One region of the Tepidamorphus sp. 3E244 genome, then DNA from elsewhere that is predicted to be linked to it. Evidence: predicted binding sites of a transcription regulator. Region 1 holds the regulator's gene; the other holds the start of a gene.
The links. The regulator LexA, encoded in region 1, represses DNA repair genes until DNA is damaged. The targets are predictions, from matches to a motif close to TGTTCNNNNTGTGTTCNG.
Positions count from the first base shown of each region.

Region 2: a site for LexA is predicted at 3,326-3,343, ahead of ACKTEK_RS14950 (YifB family Mg chelatase-like AAA ATPase). Genes of this name have one in related genera too.

Region 1 covers NZ_JBJXCY010000001.1:1,398,887-1,405,814, reverse strand. Annotated here, with positions in the region: gene ACKTEK_RS06615 (anthranilate synthase component II) at 1-291, shown strand, start outside; gene trpD (anthranilate phosphoribosyltransferase) at 330-1,343, shown strand; gene trpC (indole-3-glycerol phosphate synthase TrpC) at 1,336-2,157, shown strand; gene moaC (cyclic pyranopterin monophosphate synthase MoaC) at 2,165-2,653, shown strand; gene glp (gephyrin-like molybdotransferase Glp) at 2,650-3,858, shown strand; gene lexA (transcriptional repressor LexA) at 4,029-4,742, shown strand; gene ACKTEK_RS06585 (ComEC/Rec2 family competence protein) at 4,736-6,928, opposite strand, start outside.
Region 2 covers NZ_JBJXCY010000002.1:1,299,937-1,306,864, reverse strand. Annotated here, with positions in the region: gene ACKTEK_RS14955 (ATP-binding protein) at 1-1,680, opposite strand, end outside; gene ACKTEK_RS14950 (YifB family Mg chelatase-like AAA ATPase) at 1,743-3,278, opposite strand; gene gshB (glutathione synthase) at 3,608-4,549, opposite strand; gene ACKTEK_RS14940 (YraN family protein) at 4,572-4,955, opposite strand; gene rsmI (16S rRNA (cytidine(1402)-2'-O)-methyltransferase) at 4,952-5,857, opposite strand; gene ACKTEK_RS14930 (penicillin-binding protein activator) at 6,100-6,928, shown strand, end outside.

The DNA of each region.
Region 1 (6,928 bases):
CACGGCAAGACAAGCACCATGCACAATGACGGAACCGGCCTGTTCGCCGGCCTGCCTGAAGCCTTCACCGCCACGCGCTACCACTCGCTGACCGTCGACCCGGCGAGCCTGCCGAACACGCTGAGCGTCAACGCGAAGACCTCCGACGGCACGATCATGGGCCTGCGCCATGCCGAACACCCGGTTCACGGCGTGCAGTTCCATCCCGAAAGCATTGCCTCGGAGCATGGTCACGCCCTGCTCCGCAATTTTCTTGAAATCGTGAAGAACCACGCGAAAGTTCCGGCCTGATCGCTGGCAATGCGGGGCGCGAAGGGGTAATCGAGCCTATGGCTTCCATGAAGGACATGATCGGCAAGGTCGCGACGGGTGAAAGCCTGTCGGTCGAGGATGCGCGCGCCGCCTTCGAGATCATCATGAGCGGCGAAGCCACCCCGAGCCAGATCGGCGGCTTCCTGATGGCGCTGCGGGTGCGCGGCGAGACCGTGGACGAGATCACCGGCGCGGCGCAGATCATGCGCTCCAAGATGGTGCCGGTCGAAGCCCCCGATGATGCCATGGACGTTGTCGGCACCGGCGGCGACGGCAGCGGCACATACAACATTTCAACCGCCACCGCCTTCGTGGTGGCCGGTGCGGGCGTACCCGTCGCCAAGCACGGCAACCGCGCGCTGTCGTCCAGGTCCGGCGCGGCCGACGTTCTCGCGTCACTTGGTGTCGATATCGACATCGACCCGGACAAGATCGGCCAGTCGATCCGCGAAGCCGGCCTCGGCTTCATGTTCGCGCCGATGCACCATTCCGCGATGAAGCATGTCGGCCCGACGCGCGTCGAACTTGGCACGCGCACGGTGTTCAACCTGCTGGGGCCACTGTCCAATCCGGCCAGCGTCAAGCGTGCGCTGGTCGGCGTGTTCTCGCTTGAGTGGGTCGAGCCTGTCGCCCATGTGCTGAACCAGCTCGGCATGGAGCGCGCCTGGGTGGTGCACGGCTCCGACGGGCTGGACGAGATCACCACCACCGGCCCGACGCGCGTTGCCTCGCTGGAAGGCGGCAAGGTCTCGACCTTCGACATCGACCCGCAGAGCGTCGATATTTCCATCGCCGACCCGTCCTATCTGAAGGGCGGCGACGGCGACCACAACGCGGCTGCGCTGCGCTCGGTGCTGAACGGTGATCGCGGGCCATACCGCGATATCGTGCTGATGAATGCGGGCGCCGCGCTCGTCGTCGCCGGCAAGGCCAAGGATTTGGCGGCTGGCGTCAATCTCGCCGCCGAGGTCATCGATTGCGGTGATGCCCAGCAGCGCCTGGCAGAGGTCGTGAGGGTCACCAATGGCTGACATCCTGCGCAAAATCGAAGAGTACAAGCGCGTCGAAATCGCCGAGGCCAAGAAGGCCCGCCCGCTGGACGCCGTCAAGGAAGCTGCGCGTGCCGCCTCACCGGTCCGCGATTTTCACGGCGCGCTGCAGTCGAAGATCGACGCAGGCCACACCGCGCTGATTGCCGAGATCAAGAAGGCCAGCCCCTCCAAGGGCCTGATCCGCGCCGACTTCGATCCGCCGTCGCTGGCGAAGGCCTACGAGGACGGTGGCGCGGCCTGCCTCTCCGTGCTGACGGATACGCCGTCGTTCCAGGGTGCGCCGGAATTCCTTCAGGCTGCGCGCGATGCCTGCGCCCTGCCCGCACTGCGCAAGGACTTCCTCTACGAGCCGTACCAGGTGGTGGAAGCGCGCGCGATGGGTGCCGATTGCATCCTCATCATCATGGCCTCCGTCGACGACGAGACCGCAGCCGCGCTGGAGCGCGAGGCCTTCGAGTGGGGCATGTCGGTTCTGGTCGAGGTTCACGAGGAGGACGAGCTCGACCGCGCACTGAAGCTCACCTCGCCGCTGCTCGGCATCAACAACCGCAACCTGCGCACCTTCAACGTGACGCTGCAAACCAGCGAACGGCTGGCCGCGCGCGTGCCCGAGGGCAAGCTGCTGGTCGGCGAGAGCGGTATCTTCACGCCGCAGGATGTCTCGCGTCTGGCCGATATCGGCATTCACACGCTGCTGGTCGGCGAAAGCCTGATGCGGCAGGACGATGTGGCCGCCGCGACCCGCGCACTGCTGAAACCGGCGGATGCGAGCGCCGCCCGGGCCGCGGGTTGACGCGGCCATGAGCAAAGGCAAGCTCACCCACGTCGATGCCTCAGGCAAGGCGCAGATGGTCGATGTCGGCGACAAGGCCAGCACCGTTCGCGTGGCCCGCGCCGAGGGCATCATTTCCATGCTGCCGGAAACGCTGGACCTGATCGTCTCCGGCGAGACCAAGAAGGGCGACGTTCTCGCCGTGGCCCGCATCGCCGGCATCATGGCCGCCAAGAAGACGCACGAACTCATTCCACTCTGCCATCCGCTGATGCTGTCGAAGGTCTCGGTCGAGCTGGTTCCCGAGCCGGAAAACAGCCGCGTGCGCGTCACCGCAGAGGCCCGCCTGACCGGCCAGACCGGCGTCGAGATGGAGGCGCTGATCGCCTGCTCCGTCGCCTGCCTCACGGTCTACGACATGGTGAAGGCGGTTGATCGCGGCATGACGATTTCCGGCATCCGGCTGCTGAACAAGTCCGGCGGCAAATCCGGCGACTATTCCGCCGAGCCCGCATGAGCCTGCTGCCCGTCGACGAGGCTTTGGCGCGGCTTCTGTCGGGCGCAAAGCCGACGGGAACCGAGCAGGTCGGCATTGCCGTGGCAGACCTGCGCGTTCTCGCTGAACCAATGGCCGCGACACGCACCCAGCCGCCTTGGGCAACCTCCGCCATGGATGGCTACGCCGTGCGCGCGAGCGACGTTGAAAGCGACACGTCACTGCGCGTCATCGGGTCGGCTGCGGCAGGCGCGCGCTTCGACGGCACCCTGAACGCTGGCGAGGCCGTGCGCATCTTTACCGGAGCGCCACTGCCGGACGGGGCGGACACCATCGTCATCCAGGAAAACGTCGCGCGCGACGGCGACACGATCCGCGTGCCTGCAACCGAGGCGGGCCGCTTCGTGCGCCCGCGCGGCATGGATTTCAGCGAGGGCGATGCACTTCTCGACGCCGGCAGGGTCCTGACGCCTGCCCGCGTCGCGCTTGCCGCTGCCATGGGTCATGCCACCGTTCCCGTTCGCCGCAAGCCGCGCTTCGCGATTCTCTCGACCGGCGATGAACTCGTGCTGCCCGGCGAGAATGTCGGCCCGGACCAGATCGTCGCCTCCAACAATTTCGGCGTCGCCGCAATGCTACGCATGGCAGGGGCCGAGGCCACCGACCTCGGCGTCGCGCCGGATGATCGCAAGATCATCGCCGCAAAGCTTGCGCAGGCTGTCGAAGCCGGAGCGGATGCCGTGGTCACCACGGGTGGCGCATCCGTTGGCGACCACGACCACATGCAGGATGTGCTGGCCGATCTCGGCGTCGAGATGGGCTTCTGGAAGATCGCCATGCGCCCCGGCAAGCCGCTGATGTTCGGGCGACGCGGCGAGCAGTCCTTCATCGGCCTCCCAGGCAACCCGGTGTCGGCCATCGTCTGCGCGCGACTGTTTCTCGTGCCGCTGGCGCGTGCGCTGCTCGGGGTGCAGCAGGCCGAAGAACCCGACCATGCCGTACTGGGCCGCGAGATGCCGGAGAACGACCACCGGCAGGACTATGTCCGGGCGCGGCTTGCCATAGAGAACGGCCTCCACGTGGCGCATCCCTTCTCGCGGCAGGACAGCTCCATGCTGGCGACACTGGGGCGCACGGACGTGCTGGTCGTGCGGCCGCCCCATGCCCCGAAAGCGGACGCGGGTGAGCCGTGCCGCTACGTCTCGCTGCTTCCGTCCATCGATTGACGCGGCTGACGCGGCGGAACCCCACCCCGAACATTTACCGAACATTTACGGTTGTAGAACAAGTTCGGAACATGTAGACAATGTTCCTGATTTGTACATGCCGATTCTTCGCATTGGCGCCTACAGGCAGTCACGCGAATGACCCGGACAGACAGCGAGCGGACCTGGCCATGCTGACACGCAAGCAACGTGAACTCCTTTTGTTCATTCACGAGCGGTTGAAAGAATCCGGCGTTCCGCCTTCGTTCGACGAGATGAAGGAAGCGCTGGACCTGCGGTCCAAGTCCGGCATCCACCGGCTGATCACGGCGCTGGAAGAGCGCGGCTTCATTCGCCGCCTGCCGCACCGCGCCCGTGCGCTGGAAATCGTCAAGCTGCCGGATGCCATGTCCCCTGCCATGCCCGCTTCGCGCGGTCGTGGATTCTCGCCAAATGTGGTGGAAGGCGGGCTTGGCAAGCGGCAGCCGCCGCGTGAGGATTCCCACAGTGACAGCGGCAGTGATTCCGTTGCGATCCCGGTGATGGGGCGCATCGCGGCCGGTACGCCCATCGAGGCGATCCAGACCCACTCGCACACCATCTCGGTCCCGGCAGACATGCTCACCACCGGCGAACATTTCGCGCTGGAAGTGCGTGGCGACTCCATGATCGAGGCCGGCATTCTCGATGGCGATACGGTCCTGATCCGCAAGTCCGATACCGCCGATACGGGCGAGATCGTCGTTGCGCTGGTCGATGACGAGGAAGCGACCCTCAAGCGCCTGCGGCGCAAGGGTGCGTCCATCGCGCTGGAAGCCGCCAACCCGAACTACGAGACGCGCATCTTCGGTCCGGACCGGGTGCGAATCCAGGGCCGGCTGGCGGGCCTGTTCCGCCGCTACTGAGCGCCCTGCTCTGCGTCCGGACTGTCTGGCCCGGGTTGCGCACGATGCCAGATCCGGTGACGGCGCGCGTCGTTCGCGCCCGTCACTTCGAAAGCCAGAGCGCTTGCGTTGCTGGCAGAATCGACGCGGATGCCGAGCGCGCCGCGGTCCTCCAGCATGTCGGTGGTGACCGCAAGACGTGCCGCGCAACTTGCCGGCCTCTGCGTGTAAGCTGACAGGACGACGATATCCGCCCCATCGCAGGCATCGAGAGCGGTCTGCTCCTTCGCTTGCAGCGACACGGTGACCGGCTGTCCCCGCGCTGTTGCCGCGGTCACGCGGCACGCGGTTGCGTCGCAACGCGCAACAGCCGCCAGCCCCTCCTCCAACGGTCTCGGATCGCCGCTGCGCCGCAGCCATGTCTCGATGACGAACCCCGCCTTGCGTTTCGCCGCGAAAACCAGTTCTCCGTTGCCGGTCTGGATGGCGGCAAGGTCTCCGTCCCGGTCGATGAGAATGTCCGGCGGGCGCGAGGCTTGCGCCGCCCCGATCGCCAGCACCATGCCGACCGCGGCCCCGGCATAGCGCCATGCCCCGCGCCAGATGACGAGCCACATAAGGGCGAGCGCTGTCAGCCAGAGCGACAGCGCAGGGAAAGCAGCAACCGGCATCTCGGCATGGGACAGGCTTGCAACCCAGCTTGCGACCGCGACGACGGCATCGACGCCCGCCCCCATCAACTTCAGCGGCAAAACTTCCAGCCCCAGCGGCATGGCGAGGCCTGAAATCACCGCGGACGGCATGACCCAGAAGCTTACGATCGGCATGGCGAGCACGTTGCCGAGAAGGCCATAAGGCGCGAACCGGTTGAAGTGGTAGGCGGCGAACGGCGCGGTTGACAGGCCACCGACAAGCGCGGTGATGACGAGTGCGGTCAGGAAGAAGCGCAGCCCCGCGAACCGCCGCGTGGCGAAGACCTCTTCGTCCTTTTGCAGCCGTCGCCTGCGCGTCGTCTCGTAGATGCTGACCAGTGCCGCGGTTGCCGCGAACGACATCTGGAAACCAGCCTCCAGCACTGCGGACGGCTTGAAGACGATGATCGCGATTGCCGCGATGGCGACGTTGCGCAAGGTCAGCGCGGGTCTGTCGAGCAATACGGCTGTGAACATCACGGCTGTCATGATGAAGGCGCGCTGCGCCGAAACCGGCGCGCCGGACAACGCCAGATAGGATGCCGCGACCGCAATCGCCGCGAGTGCGGCGTATTTGCGCGTCGGGTGGTTGAGCGCCAGCCCGCCGACGCCCGCCAGCACCGTTCGCAGCGCCATGAAGATCGACCCAGCGACCAGCGCCATGTGCAGGCCCGAAATCGCGAGAATGTGCTGCAGGCCCGCTGCGCGCAGCGCGTCCTGCGGTTCATCGCCGATGCCGCCTCGTTTTCCCACGATGAGCGCGCTGGCGATCTCCCCGCTCTGCCCCGGCAATGTCGTGCGGATGCGCTGTGCTGTGGCATCCCGCAACCGTTCGACCTGTGCGGAAAACCCTGTCGCCTGCGTGCCATTACCGGCCATCTCGACGGACCCGATTGCGAAACCGACCGCCCCGATCCGTTCCAGATAGGCACGGCGCGCGAAGTCGAACCCGCCGGGTGCGGCCGGCTCCGGCGGCGGCATCAGGATCGAACGCACCGAAACGTTCTCGCCCACCCGCCTTGCCACATCGTCGCCGCGCCGTGTGACCGTCACGATGTCGGGTGCCGCGTGCGCGGGATAGCCGGAGACGCGCTCGACCTTGAGCGTGTAGCGCCACGCGCCGCCATCCCGTTTTTCGACCTCAAGCACACGGCCTTCGACCGTCACCGGGCCACTGCGCCCTTGAAGCGTAGGTGCCTGGGCGCGATGCGCCTCGATGCCCGCCAGCGCGGCACCGAGCGCAACCGCGGCGAGCATCGCAAGCACTGCCAGCACAAGCGGGCGCGACCGCGCCATTCCTGCAGCAACGATCAGGACTGCGGCAATGCCCGTCAGGACCGGCAAGAACGGCTCGCGCGGGAGTGCGAAGTAGAGCGAAACGCCGAGCGCCATGGCGACCGGCAGCCAGATGAACCAGCGGTCATGCTCGTCCAGAAGCTGTGCCAGCGGGTTCTCCCGCCAGCGGTCGTACACGCGGCCAAGCGCGATGCGCAGCGACAGCAGGTTGACGCGCCG
Region 2 (6,928 bases), on a different contig from region 1:
GGGCTTTTCGAAATGGGCGGCAAAGCCGTCGGCATCGACATCTGCCGCATTGCTGGCGCTGACCGCGACGATGGGAAGGTCGAGGCCTTCGGCACGCGCCTTCACGGCAACCTCGCGACCCGACATTTCGGGAAGCTCCAGATCGAGCAGGATCGCATCGAAGCGGTTCGCGGGGTCGCGCAAGGCGGCAAGCGCGGCGCGGCCATCGCCAACGTGCTGCGCCTCATGGCCCATGCGCTGAAGCATGGCCACCAGCAGCATGGCGCTGATCGGATCATCCTCGGCAAGCAGGATGCGTTTCGGGTTCTGCGTGCGCGGCAGCTTGTCGGCATCCGGCGCCGCGGTGCGCGTGCTGGCGCGCGGCGTGCTGCGCGACAGGGCGATGCGCGCCAGCAGGGATTCCTCGCGGACCGGGCGCGTCAGATAGCCCGCGTAACCCTGCTGCCGCAGCTTTTCCGGCTCGGTACGTTCGGTCAGCGACAGCAGCGCGATGTGGGGAGCAGCCGCGTCCGGCGGCACGCCGTCCTCGCTGCGCGCGGTTAGCACGATGTCGGCATCCTCGGACGCAACGTCGGTTGCCGCACCAAGACGCGCGCACATGGCTGCGATCATCGCGCGTTCATATGGGCAGGGCAGCGACACGGCGACGGACTGACCTTCCAGCGGGCGCGGCGAGGCCACTGCTGCCTGCCCGATGCGGCACGGCAGGAGAACCGTGAAGATCGAACCCTGGCCGGGCGCGCTCTTCACGTTGATCTCGCCGCCCATGGCATCGACCGTGCGGCGCACGATGGCGAGACCAAGGCCGCTGCCAGCGCCACCGGAGGCCGGTGCGCGCTCGAAGACCTCGAAGATGCGGGCGTGGTTCTCCGGCGCGATGCCATTGCCGGTATCGGAGATGACGATTTCCAGTTCGCCGTCGAGGGTGTCGGCCTCGCCGAGCCAGCGGCATTCGACGGCGATACCGCCGGTTTGCGTGTACTTGACCGCATTGCCGATGAGGTTGGTCAGCACCTGCCGCAGGCGCGCGGCATCGAGATGCAATGTCAGCGGCACCGAATCGCTGACCACCGCGCCGAGGCCAAGATTTTTCGTGTGGGCGCGCAGGGCCAGCAGTTCGGTCACTTCACGCAGGATCGCGCGCGGGTCGCACTCGGTTTCCATGATGTCGATGCCGTCGGCATCCATCCGGGAATGGTCGAGAACCTCGTCAACGAGCGCGGCCAGCGTCTGGCCCGACTGGCGGATGGCGTGGACGTGGTTGCGCTGCGCGGGGGTCAGGTCGTCGTCGAGCAATAGGCCGGCGAGGCCAAGGACGCCATTGAGCGGCGTGCGCAGTTCGTGGCTGAGCGACGTGATGGAGGAGAGGTCGGGCACGGGTGGTTTCAAAACGGGCGGTTTTCCGAAGACCGGCTCGACGCGCTCTTCTTTCGTTTGATCGCGTCGCACGGAAAAAGGCCGCGTGACGAGGAGGCTCAGCGCGCTGCCGATCAGGGTAAGAAGCGCCAGACTTGCCAGCGTTGAGGCCGGAAGCGTGCCCGGAACCGCGTTGACCGTCCCCAGCACCCCGACGGGAAATGCGACGGCCAGCAATCCGCCAATCCAAGCCGGCAGCGGCCTCGCCCGCAGGTTCGTGGCCGTCGCGGTTTTTCCGCCCTGAGATGATTCGCCCTGTGTCATGGCGGGATGATCGCCGCCAAGGGTCAATCATCTGTTAACGAAGGTAAACCGATTGCAGCAGTTCAGGCGGCTGCCGCCAGCCGGTCCGACATGGCGCGGTAGGAGAGCGCCTCGGCGACGTGCACGCGGCTGACGCCGGGTGCGCCATCGAGGTCGGCGAGTGTGCGCGACACCCGCAGGACCCGGTGGAAGCCGCGCGCCGACAGCGCCATGCGGTTGGCGGCATCGGCGAGCAGCGCGCGGGCATCGGCTGCCAAATCGATCGTTTCCTCCAGCACCGGTGCCGGGACGGCAGCGTTCGTCATCCCGGATCCGGTTCCCGCAACAGATGCGTAGCGTTCACGCTGGATCATGCGGGCCACCTCGACGCGGGCGCGAATGTCGGCGCTCGTCTCCTGCGCCGGGGGCTGCATCAGGTCGACGGCGGTGACGGCCGGAATATCGAGGTGGATGTCCACACGGTCGAGGAAGGGGCCGGAGATGCGCGCCTGGTAGTCGGCGGCGCAGCGCGCACCACGGCGACAGGTGTGACCCGGTTCGCCCGCCATGCCGCAGCGGCACGGGTTCATGGCCGCGACGAGCTGGAAGCGCGAGGGATAGGTGACCCGGTGGTTGGCGCGGGCAATGACCGTCTCGCCGTTCTCCAGCGGCTGGCGCAGGGAATCGAGCACTTGCGGTGAAAACTCCGGCAGCTCGTCCAGGAACAATACGCCGTTGTGGGCGAGCGTCACCTCTCCGGGCCGCGCCTTCATGCCGCCGCCGACCATGGCCGCCATGGAGGCGGAGTGGTGCGGCCCGCGGAAGGGACGCACGGACGACAGGCCGGTTTCGCCGAGCACGCCTGCAACCGAGCGGATCATCGAGACATCGAGCATTTCCGCTGGTGTGAGATCCGGCAGGATCGAGGGCAGCCGCGCCGCCAGCATCGACTTTCCGGCACCGGGCGGGCCGACCATCAGCAGGTTGTGGCCCCCGGCAGCGGCGACTTCCAGCGCGCGCTTTGCCGATTCCTGCCCGCGCACGTCGCGCATGTCGGCGGTTGCGTATGTGGAGACGCCGATCACCGGTTTGGGACGCGGCAGCACCTGATTGCCGTTCAGGTGATTGACGAGCGCGGTGAGCGTTTCGGGTGCGGCGATCTCCATGTCGGAGGCCGCCCATGCCGCCTCGCCGCCGCACGCGCCCGGACAGACAAGTCCGCAGCCTTCGGCATTGGCGGCGATGGCAGCCGGCAGGACGCCGGCAACCGCGCTTATGCGCGCATCCAGCGCGAGTTCACCCAGCACCACCTGACCATCGAGCGCGGTCGCGGGAATGGCACCGATTGCCGCCATGACGCCTGCCGCGATGGGAAGGTCGAAATGACTGCCCTCCTTGGGCAGATCGGCGGGCGCGAGGTTGATGGTGATGCGTTTGGGAGGAAGCGACAGGCCGACGGCGGTCAGCGCAGCACGGACACGCTCGCGGCTTTCGGCAACCGCCTTGTCCGGCAGGCCGACAATGGTGAAAGCGGGGAGACCCGGCGACACCTGAACCTGCACGTCCACCGGGCGCGCGTCGATGCCTTCCAGCGCAACCGTCCTGACCCTGGCGACCATCCGCCCCTCCGTTCGTTACTCAACGGAAGTTAGCGCATCACCCGCCAAAGAACAATAGGCGAACATTTGCCATTGTGTGCGTTTCGTTTTGCCGCAAAGGCAAGATGGCCCTAGCCTCACCACCCACGCGGAGCAAAACCGCCGCGACAACATGAATTCGGGGGCGACGCACAATGTATTTCAGATTCCTGACGGCCGGTCTTTTACTTGCCACTTTGACCGTTTCCGCCGTCGCCCATGGCGGCGGCTGCCGGAAGAGTTCTCCTCCCGGCCAGTGTTGCCACATGGAGCGGGCAACCGGCATCGTTCACTGCCACTAGGCGGGCAGTCTAGCCGACCTTTTCCTCGATCGCGTCCCAGATCATGGCGGCTGCATCCGGGCCGCCTAATTTCGCGATGGCACGGATGCCGGTGGGCGAGGTGACGTTGATCTCGGTCAGGTAGCCGCCGATCACGTCGATGCCGGTGAAGATCAGACCCTTTTCCTTCAACACCGGGCCGAGCGCCTCGACGATCTCGCGTTCGCGCGGGGTGAGGTCGGTCTCGGAGGCCACGCCGCCGCGCACCATGTTGGAGCGCAGATCGCCTTCCGCCGGAACACGGTTCACGGCACCGGCAAACTTGCCGTCGACGATGAGAATCCGCTTGTCGCCCTGGCGCACTTCCTCGCGGTACTGCTGGATGACCCAAGGCTCGCGGAAGGTGCTTTCGAACATGTCGATGAGCGAACCGAAATTCTCGTCGCCCGGCTTGAGGCGGAACACCGCCTTGCCGCCGTTGCCGTAGAGCGGCTTGATGACGATGTCGGAGAACTCTGTCCGGAAGGCCTCGATCTCCGAAACGTTGCGGGTGATCAGCGTCGGCGGCATGAACTGCGAGAATTCGGTGACGAAGATCTTCTCCGGCGCGTTGCGAACGCTGGCCGGATCGTTGACCACCAGCGTTTTCGGATGGACGCATTCCAGCATGTGGGTCGCGGTGATGTAGTCCATGTCGAAGGGCGGGTCCTGCCGCATCAGCACGACCTGGGCCTCGTCCAGACGCATCCGGGTGCGCTCGCCAAGCGAGAAATGATTGCCCTTCTCGTCGCGCACCTCGACCGGTTCGCCGGTCACGAACACATCGCGCCCGCGCTGGGCTAGGTCGCGCACGTGGTAGTGGATCAGCGCGTGGCCGCGCTTCTTGGCCTCCAGCATGAGGGCGAAGGTGGAATCCCCGGCGATGTTGATGCCGGCGATATGGTCCATCTGGACGGCGACTGTCAGGGACATGGGCTGATCTATCCGAACAATGTCAGGCGTGAGGGCGGAACGCGTCGGGCAGGTGACGCGGCAGGCGGCGCGGCGTCACGATCACCGCGTCGAAGCGCATGTTGTATCTGGCATAGGCGGGGTTGCTGGCAAGCCATGCCTGCGCGGCAGCGGCCATGCGCTTCTGCTGTGCGGCCGTGATGGCTTCCAATCCGCTGGACTCACTGGCGCGGGCCTTCACTTCCACGAAGGTCAGCAGATTGCCGCGCACGACGACGAGGTCCAGTTCGCCGACGGGCGAACGCCAGCGGCGCGCAAGCGGGCGAAAGCCCTTCACGGCCAACAGCGCGAGTGCTGCGAATTCGGACCGCCGGCCTCTTCGCTCCGCGCTGCGGCGGCGTTGCACTGCTGCGCCGGGGGCGGTCATGTCGCCTTCCGGGCCCGCGAGCCGAGTTCCAGCGCGCGGGTATAGAGTTTCTTGCGCGGCAGGCCGGTTTCCTGCGCAAGAATCTGCGCGGCGCGGCTGACGCCATGTTCCGCGCTCAGGGATTCCAGCCGCTCGGCAATGGCGTCGTCGCCGATGTCGGCGCTGGGGGCTTCTTCATCGGGCGGCGCGACGACGACGACGATCTCGCCCTTGGGCGCAGCCCCTTCACCGAAGCGCTGCGCCAGTTCGCCAAGCGTGCCGCGCTCCAGCGTCTCGAAGCGCTTGGTCAGTTCACGGGCAACGGCGGCCTGCCTGTCGCCATAGACGGCCTGCATATCCGCCAGCATGGCGGCGACGCGGTTTGGCGACTCGTAGAAGACCAGCGTGCCCGGCACGGTTGCGAACTCGGCTGCCTTGTTGCGACGCGCACCGGATTTCGACGGCAGGAAGCCCGCAAAGAAAAAACTGTCAGTTGGAAGGCCCGCGGCGACGAGCGCTGCCAGCGTGGCCGAAGCTCCGGGCAGCGGGAACACTGCATGGCCCGCCTCGATCACCGCTTCCACGAGCTTGAAGCCGGGGTCGGACACCAGGGGCGTGCCGGCATCGGAGACGAGTGCAACCACCTGCCCGCCAGCCAGCCTGTCCAGCAGTTCCGGGCGACGCTGGGCGGCGTTGTGCTCGTGGTAGGACAGGCAGTGGGTGCGGATCGCGTAGTGGTCAAGCAGGCGGCGCGTATGGCGGGTATCCTCGCAGGCGATCACATCGGCGGCGGCCAATGTTTCCAGCGCGCGGATCGTCACGTCCTTGAGATTTCCGATGGGCGTGGCGACGACATAGAGGCCGCTTGCCGGACGCGGCGCGGGAAAAGCGGTCTGTCCGATCGCGTAGCCTTGCTGCAACACCTGTGGGGTTTCCTCATCTGCACCGCCCGCAGACCGTCATTGGCGGTTTTGCGCGCAGCTTCCACGCGCTACGACTTCTCGCAACATATCAGGCCGGGCGGCGGCGGAAACGGCTGACGGGGCATTTTTTCCGACGCCAGAACGGGTTAGACTATCAATGGTTTGTTTACCATGATGGCCGACACCTGAACGGGCAGGTGCAAAGTCGGCATCGGGGCAAGTTTGAAAGCGGCATGAGTTGCATGAGGCGTAACGGGGGACAGGGCGAAACGACGCGGCGGGGGCTTCTCGGCCTCGGCATGGCGCTTGGCATGTCGGCGGCACTTGCCGCCTGTAGCGGCGGCGGACAGGGCATCGGCGCCCAGCAGCCGAGCGCGCCGGCGCAGTCGGCGCCGACAGGTTCGTTCGGTTCCGGCCCCGTGCAGGTCGCGCTTTTGCTTCCCTTCAGCGCCGGCGGCAGCGGCGGTTCGACCGCGGCCGTCCTGCGCAACGTCTCGGAGATGGCGGTCTCGGAAGTCCCGAACTCCGCCGTCACCGTCACCCCCTATGACACCAAGGGCACCCCGCAGGGCGCACGCGATGCCGCGCTGGAAGCGATCCAGAACGGCGCGCGGCTGATCCTCGGACCGCTGTTTTCCAACGAGGTCGTGGCCGCGGGCCAGGTGGCCGGTTCGACCAACGTGCCGGTCATCGCCTTCTCGTCCGACCCGAACGCAGCCGGCGGCACGGTCCGCCTGCTGAGCTTCCTTGCCGAAAGCGACGTCAACCGCGTGGTGCATTATGCCGCGCAGAACGGGCGCAAGTCCTTCGGCGCGCTGGTGCCGGAGAACGCCTATGGCATCCTCGTCGAAAACGCGCTGCGGCAGGCGGTTTCACGCAATGGCGGGCAGCTGATCGCGGTCGAGCGCTACAAGTCCGACCCGGCAGCCATCAAGGCCGCAGCCCAGAAATTCGCGCCGATTGCAGCCGGAGCCAATGCCCGGGTCAACGCGATCCTCGCGCCGGAAGGCGCAGCGGCCATGCCGCATATCGTGACCGGGCTGAGCGAAGGCGGCGTCGACCTCAACCGGG